One region of the Diaphorobacter sp. MNS-0 genome, then DNA from elsewhere that is predicted to be linked to it. Evidence: predicted binding sites of a transcription regulator. Region 1 holds the regulator's gene; each other region holds the start of a gene.
What was found. Region 1 encodes FNR, which switches genes on or off when oxygen is low (the NO sensors DNR and NnrR bind a similar motif). Its sites were predicted from a motif close to TTGATNNNNATCAA; they were not measured.
Positions count from the first base shown of each region.

Region 2: the regulator FNR is predicted to act here: its motif matches at 988-1,001, upstream of K2L43_RS10895 (type IV pili methyl-accepting chemotaxis transducer N-terminal domain-containing protein).
Region 3: the regulator FNR is predicted to act here: its motif matches at 909-922, upstream of K2L43_RS14230 (DUF3079 domain-containing protein).

Region 1 covers NZ_CP080761.1:1,169,560-1,171,821, forward strand. Annotated here, with positions in the region: gene K2L43_RS05590 (IS5 family transposase) at 1-325, shown strand, start outside; gene fnr (fumarate/nitrate reduction transcriptional regulator Fnr) at 459-1,202, opposite strand; gene hemN (oxygen-independent coproporphyrinogen III oxidase) at 1,374-2,262, shown strand, end outside.
Region 2 covers NZ_CP080761.1:2,292,827-2,295,088, reverse strand. Annotated here, with positions in the region: gene moaA (GTP 3',8-cyclase MoaA) at 1-935, opposite strand, end outside; gene K2L43_RS10895 (type IV pili methyl-accepting chemotaxis transducer N-terminal domain-containing protein) at 1,082-1,924, shown strand.
Region 3 covers NZ_CP080761.1:2,973,876-2,976,137, reverse strand. Annotated here, with positions in the region: gene K2L43_RS14235 (endonuclease/exonuclease/phosphatase family protein) at 1-621, shown strand, start outside; gene K2L43_RS14230 (DUF3079 domain-containing protein) at 634-849, opposite strand; gene K2L43_RS14225 (YkvA family protein) at 990-1,316, shown strand; gene K2L43_RS14220 (methylglyoxal synthase) at 1,395-2,262, shown strand, end outside; gene pbpC (penicillin-binding protein 1C) at 2,239-2,262, shown strand, end outside.

The sequences.
Region 1 (2,262 bases):
GGGCGCAGACAAGGGTTACGACGCCAGGGAGTTCATCGACGCGCTGCAAGAGATGAACGTGCTGCCCCATGTGGCGCAGAACAAATCAGGGCGCCAGTCGGCAGTTCCTGACGCGATTGCAGACAGCGAAGGCTACGCCATCTCCCAGCAAAAGAGAAAGCTGATCGAACAAGGCTTTGGCTGGGCCAAGACGGTGGGGCACATGCGTCAGGTGGTGGTGCGCGGGATCAAGAAGGTTGATCAGCTGTTTGTGCTGACGATGGCGGGCTACAACCTCACGCGACTGCGCAGCCTGGGGCTAATCCGTCTGCAGGGGCAGGTGTAAAGGCAAAAGGGGCAAAAAACCGTGCTTTGCGACTGAAAGCAGGCGATTTTGAGGGGCTGATTTTCAGGATACGGAAAAATGCGGCTACAGCCGCTGAACAGGTTCGGACGCTGGGGAGTATTTCAGCAGCCTGTTAATGGCAGGCTTGCTGGCTGTTGACAATTCGCTTCAGCGCATCGGTATCGACGATGCGCACATGGCGCTGTTTTACTTCCACAATACCTTCTTCCACGAACTTCGAAAACGTGCGGCTGACGGTTTCCAGTTTCAATCCCAGGTAGCTGCCGATCTCTTCGCGTGTCATGCGCAGCACCAATTCGGATTGTGAGAAACCCCGGGCATGCAAGCGTTGTACGAGATTCAACAGGAATGCGGCAAGGCGTTCCTCGGCACGCATACTCCCCAGCAACAGCATGACCCCATGCTCGCGAACAATCTCGCGGCTCATGATCTTGTGCACATGGTGCTGTAGTGCCGTTACTTCGCGCGACAACTCTTCAATACGATCGAAAGGCATGACGCATACTTCGGCGTCTTCAAGCGCTACCGCATCGCAAGTGTGACGGTCGCTCACGATGCCATCCAGGCCGATGATCTCGCCCGCCATTTGAAAACCTGTCACTTGGTCGCGACCGTCTTCGGTGGCGACACAGGTCTTGAAGAATCCGGTGCGGATAGCAAAAAGGGATGTGAAGGGTTCACCGTTCCGGAAAAGCGTGCCGCCACGCTTGATCTTGCGTCGTACAGCAACAATGTCATCGATGCGCTTGAGTTGCTGGTCGTCCAGACCCACGGGCATGCACAGCTCACGCAGATTGCAGTTTGAGCAGGCAACTTTGATGGTCTGGAGATTCGTATGCATGGGAACCCTGTTCATGGCTTGAGCTTACCTCTGAACGGCTGGGAGACATGGAATGCCGTAGGCCGTTGGACGACTTTGAGCCGAAGTCAAATTGTCGCCACAAGGACCTTATGGGCGCTTGATCAACGTCAAGGACTCATGGGGGACTCTACGGCACAGTGATATGAAAGTGCAAGGAATCCCGTCATGACCGTTGTTACAACAGAGCTCCTGCGTCGCTTTGACGTCCCAGGGCCGCGCTACACCTCTTATCCGACTGCTGATCGTTTTGTCGAGGCTTTTGGCGAGCGGGAATACATCCTTGCGCTGCAGCAGCGTCGCGTGGGGTCGGTAGCCAAGGCGATGCCTTTGTCGCTTTATGTCCACATCCCGTTTTGTGAATCGCTGTGCTATTACTGCGCGTGTAACAAAATCATTACCCGGCATCCAGAGCGGGCAGAGGTCTACTTGCGTTACCTCAGCCGTGAAATCGACCTGCATACGGCGCACTGCGGTGTGGGTCAGCATGTGAGCCAGCTGCATTTCGGCGGCGGCACGCCTACTTTTCTGACGGATGACGGTTTGCGCGAACTGATGGGCATGCTGAGGCGCAGTTTCGTCCTTGTTCCTGGGGGGGAGTACTCCATAGAAGTGGACCCCCGGACCGTGGATGAAGCGCGGCTGGGATTGTTGGCGGAGCTGGGTTTCAATCGCCTGAGCTTTGGCGTGCAGGATTTCGACCCTGAAGTACAAAAGGCCGTGCACCGCATTCAGCCTGCCGAAAAGGTGTTCGCGTTGGTCGATGCGGCTCGGAAGCTCGGGTTTGAATCGGTGAACGTGGATTTGATCTACGGGCTGCCGCGCCAGACACCGGAGTCGTTTGATCGCACCTTGGAGCAGGTAGCCGAGTTGCGGCCAGACCGGATCGCGCTGTATGCGTACGCTCACTTGCCAGAACGCTTCAAGTCGCAGCGACGCATCATCACGGCCGAGTTGCCCATGGCTTCGGCCAAGGTGTCCATGTTGGCCCGGTCACTTGATGTGTTCCAGGAAGCCGGCTACGTCTACGTGGGCATGGACCATTTCGCTCTGCCAG
Region 2 (2,262 bases), 1.1 Mb from region 1:
CGACCCTCCATGGACAGGCGCGCGCGGTTGCAGTCGCCGCAGAAGGCCTGCGTGACGCTGCTGATCACGCCCACTTCGCCCAAGCGCGGGTCGTGGCGACCGTCGGGGCCGGCGTAGCCCCAACGCTTGGCGGTCTCGCCGGTGGACTGCGCGGCCAGCGGCACCAGCGGCAGCTCGGCCTGCAGCTGCGCGATGACCTCGGCGGAGGGCAGCACCTCATCCATGCGCCAGCCGTTGGTGGCGCCCACGTCCATGTATTCGATGAAGCGCAGCGTGATGCCGGTGCCGCGAAAGTGGCGCGCCATCGCCGGGATCTCGTGGTCGTTGGTGCCGCGCTTGACCACCATGTTGACCTTGATGTGCTCCAGGCCCACCGCCTGCGCGGCCTCGATACCGGCGAGTACGTCGGCCACCGGAAAGTCCACGTCGTTCATGCGGCGGAACACGTCGTCCTGCAGGCTGTCCAGGCTCACGGTGACGCGCCGCAGGCCCGCGGCCTTGAGGGCGCGCGCCTTGCGCGCCAGCAGCGATCCATTGGTGGTCAGCGTGAGGTCGGGCACGCGGCCCTCCAGCGTGCGCAGTTCCGCCAACTGGGCAACCAGGTTCTCCAGGTCCTTGCGCAGCAGCGGCTCGCCGCCGGTGAGGCGGATCTTGCGCACGCCATGCGCCATGAACAGGCGCGCCAGCCGCGTGATCTCTTCAAAGCTCAGCAGGTCGCTGTGCGGCAGGTAGCGGTAGTGCTTGTCGAACACTTCCTTGGGCATGCAGTAGCCGCAGCGGAAGTTGCAGCGGTCCGTCACGCTGATGCGCAGGTCGCGCAAGGGACGGGAGAGCGTGTCCTGCAGCAGTCCGGTAGCGGGTGCCGCGGCCAGGAGCGCGGGGGGCTGCAGCACCTTGCTGCGCTGGTCCACGAGGGGAATGACACGTTCAGCCATGGCGAAATTGTGCCCCATCGGCGTCGTAGGGGTATGGCGGCTGCCCGCTAAATTGATGTTGATCAATTTGCTGTCACGGCAGCGACATGAGGTGCCTTTGACCAGTGTCATAGGGGGCGCGGGAGGGCGATTTGAGAATACGGCGCATGCAGAACCAACGCCCAGTCCCCACCCCTTCCTCCGTCGCCGCCTGCCGGCGCGGCCGCCGCACCGCTGTGCGCGCGCTGGCCACCGTGTTGCTGGTGCCGGCCCTGCCGCTGTCGGCCCAGGCGCGCATGGCCCTGGCCACGGCCATCAACCGCACGGCGCGCTTTCGGGCGCTGTCCCAGCGCACCGCCAAGGTCTACGGCCAGCTGTACCTGAACGTGGGTGCCGCGCGCGCCCGCGATGCGCTGGAACACACCCGCCGGCAGGTGCATTCCGGCTTTGAGGACATGGACCGCCAGAGCTGGCCGCCCGAGGTGGCGCGGCTGCTGGCGGACGTGCGCCGCAACGCGGACCGCCTGGACGCGCTCACGGCCCAGGCGCCGACGAAGGAGGGCTTTCAGGCCGTGTCGGCCCAGGCCGACCAGATGCTGGCTGCCGCCAACACCACCACCGAGGCCCTCGAGCGGCTGGCCCAGGCGCCCACGGCACGCCTGGTCAATACCGCCGGGCGCCAGCGCATGCTGTCGCAGCGCCTGGCCAAGAACTATGAGCTGTTGGCCGCTGGCCTTGACAGCCGCACGGTGCGCGAGCAGATGACGGGCGACGCCGATGAGTTCCAGCGTGCCCTCGCGCAGTTGAACAAGGCGCCCATCTCCACCCCGGCCATCCGCTCGGCACTGGAACTGGGCCAGGCGCAGTGGGTGTTTTTCGAGGCCGCCCTCAAGCGCCAGCCAGACCCGCGCGGCCTGGAAAACGTGGCCACCACCAGCGAGCGCCTGCTGGAGGTTACGGACAGCTTGACTTCGCTGTACGAGGTGGCCCTGCAGGACGTGCTGGGCTGACCCCCTGCGGCCACAAGAGCAACTGCGTGTCTCATCGGCGCGGCGCGCGGCTGCACCGCCTTTCCCAGGGGAGGGAAGGCCGACGTGGCTGGGCTGGTTGCACCGCTGGGCAGCAGCTGTGGCGCGCGGGACACGGCCTTGGCTCGACCGCCCAGCCGCGAGTCCCCGGCGGATGTGCCACGCCACTCTCCACTCGCTCTACTAACCAGGGCTGGCTAACCAGGGGTTGGCGCAGGCCGTCCGTCGGGCCGAGCCGTTCAAGCGCTATTCATCCTCCGCGAGTGGCCGGATGGTGAACCTGAGCCGCGCGCCAGCACATGCTGTCGATCTCAATCAGG
Region 3 (2,262 bases), 1.8 Mb from region 1:
TTTGGCAACCTGATCGCCACGCGCCTGCCCGTGCTGCAGCTGCAGCACCACCCGCTGCCATACCCGCCCGATGCCGGCGTGCGCAGCATGCCGCGCCTGTGCAGCGTGCTCACCGTGCAGGACCCCGCGCTGGGCCCGGTGCGCGTGATGACCACGCACCTGGAGTACTACTCCAAGCCCCAGCGCATGGCGCAGGCGCTGGCGCTGCGTGCGCTGCACCTGCAGGCCTGCGCGCAGGCCGCGCAGCCGCCGCAGGGCCTGGCCGACGGCTCGCCGTTCCAGCCCAAGGCGCACACGCCCCATGCCGTGCTGTGCGGCGACTTCAACCTGCAGGCGCACGAGCCTGAATACGCCGTGCTGGCCGCTGCGCTGGCGGACGAGGAGGGCGCGACCGCGGGCCAGGCAGGCCAGCCCCCGTTGTGGGATGCATGGCGACTGCTGCACCCCGACGCGCCGCAGCCGCCCACGTTTTGCGTGTTCGACCAGACCTATGCGCCGCAGCCGCTGGCCTGTGACTTCATCTGGGTCAGTGATTCGCTGAGGAGCCGGGTGCGCGCGGTGCGGGTCGATGGCGTGACGCAGGCATCAGACCACCAGCCCGTGCTGCTGGTGCTGGAATGAGTGGCCGCGCGGTCAGGCCGGCTGTGATGCGGCGGGCTGCTGCTGTGCAGGCGCCTCGCCGGCCGAAGGCGGCTCCCACTCGGCCCAGTCGGGGCCGAACAGCTCCGCCGGATGCTGGCTGCGTTCCGATCCGTTGCCGCACTGCATGGCATCGGCGGCGCAGTAGCGGTCGCAGCCCCAGCACGTGCGCTCGGGATGTGCGGGGTTCAGCGGAAACTTCTTGGCCATGGGGCAGGGCAGTTATCAAGGGGATGCAGTCACTGTCGTTACCCGACCCCGGTAGGGTTTTGATGTACATCAAGCCATTTCCGCGCGGGGCAGCTCGTACGATGCAGCCCTTTGGATGAATCACCCCGCCTGAACACGCCATGGGACTGCTGCAAACCGCCAAGCAATGGGCGCGTGCGCTCAAGCGCGACGTGCTCGTCGTCTACCTGGCTGCGCGCGATCCGCGTAACCCCTGGGCGCTGCGCCTGCTGGCGCTGGCCGTGGCTGCCTATGCGCTGAGCCCCATCGACCTGGTGCCTGATTTCATTCCCGTGTTGGGCTATCTGGACGACCTGCTCATCGTGCCCCTGGGCCTGGCGCTGGTGCTGCGCCTGCTGCCGCCGCCGGTGCTGCTGGCCGCGGCGATCATCATCATGCTGTGGGTGCTGCTGGCTGTGCTGCTCTTCGCCTGGTGGCGTGGCCGGTAAGGTCGCGGCAGCGGTGGCGTGTGCGGCTGCGACTATGCTCGGCAGTTGTCCCTCTTCTTCGTCTGAAAGCCTTTGCACATGCTGATGGGTCTAGCCGCCAACCGTTTGCACCACCATACCGAAGACGGTGCGCTGTTCGCCTTCCTGCGCGCCTGCGAGGCGGGCATACGGGAACTGCGGCTGGGCCTGCACACCGTGGGCCGCACCCATGATGCGATCGCCGCCGCCGGCATGCTGCAGGGCTACCGGCCGCTGGTGCGCTACCCCTATGGGCGCGAGGGCGGGTTGATGAAGCTCGTGGCCGAGGTGGTGGGCATGCCCGAGCCGGGCCGCACGCTGGACGGCGCCATCTACCTCATCGACCCGGTGGACCCGTCGTCCATCTTCCCGGAGGCGCTGGCGCTCAAGCGCCAGTGCGTGATCCACGGCAAGCCGTTCCTGTCCACGGTGGCCAGCGCGCGCGACTGGGTGGAGATGGAGCGCATGCATGCCGGCCTGTCGGCCGACCGCAACGCCGACCGCTTCCATGACTACGGCGCGCAGACGCTGGCGCTGATCGCCCACGATGCGATGAAGTCCGCCATGCTGGACTTTGCGGCGCGCAACTTCGAGCTGCTCTCGCGCTTTCGCCAGCGCGTGGCCACGGGCACCACGGGCCAGCGCCTGAACGAACTGGCCTGGGCGCGCGGCTGGCCCGCCGATATGCCCTGGGTGCAGCGCTTCAACAGCGGCCCGCTGGGCGGCGACGCGCAGATTGCCGACTGGGTGCTGCAGCGGCGCTGCCACCGCGCCATCTTCTTCGAGGACCCGCACGTGGCGCGCCAGCACGAGGCCGACATCCAGCTGCTGGAGCGCGCCGTGACCACCGCCACGCACGACGCGGTATGCACCACCTCGCCGCAGGTGGCGCAGCGCTGGTGCGATGCAGCCGCGCTGCGCGCCACGC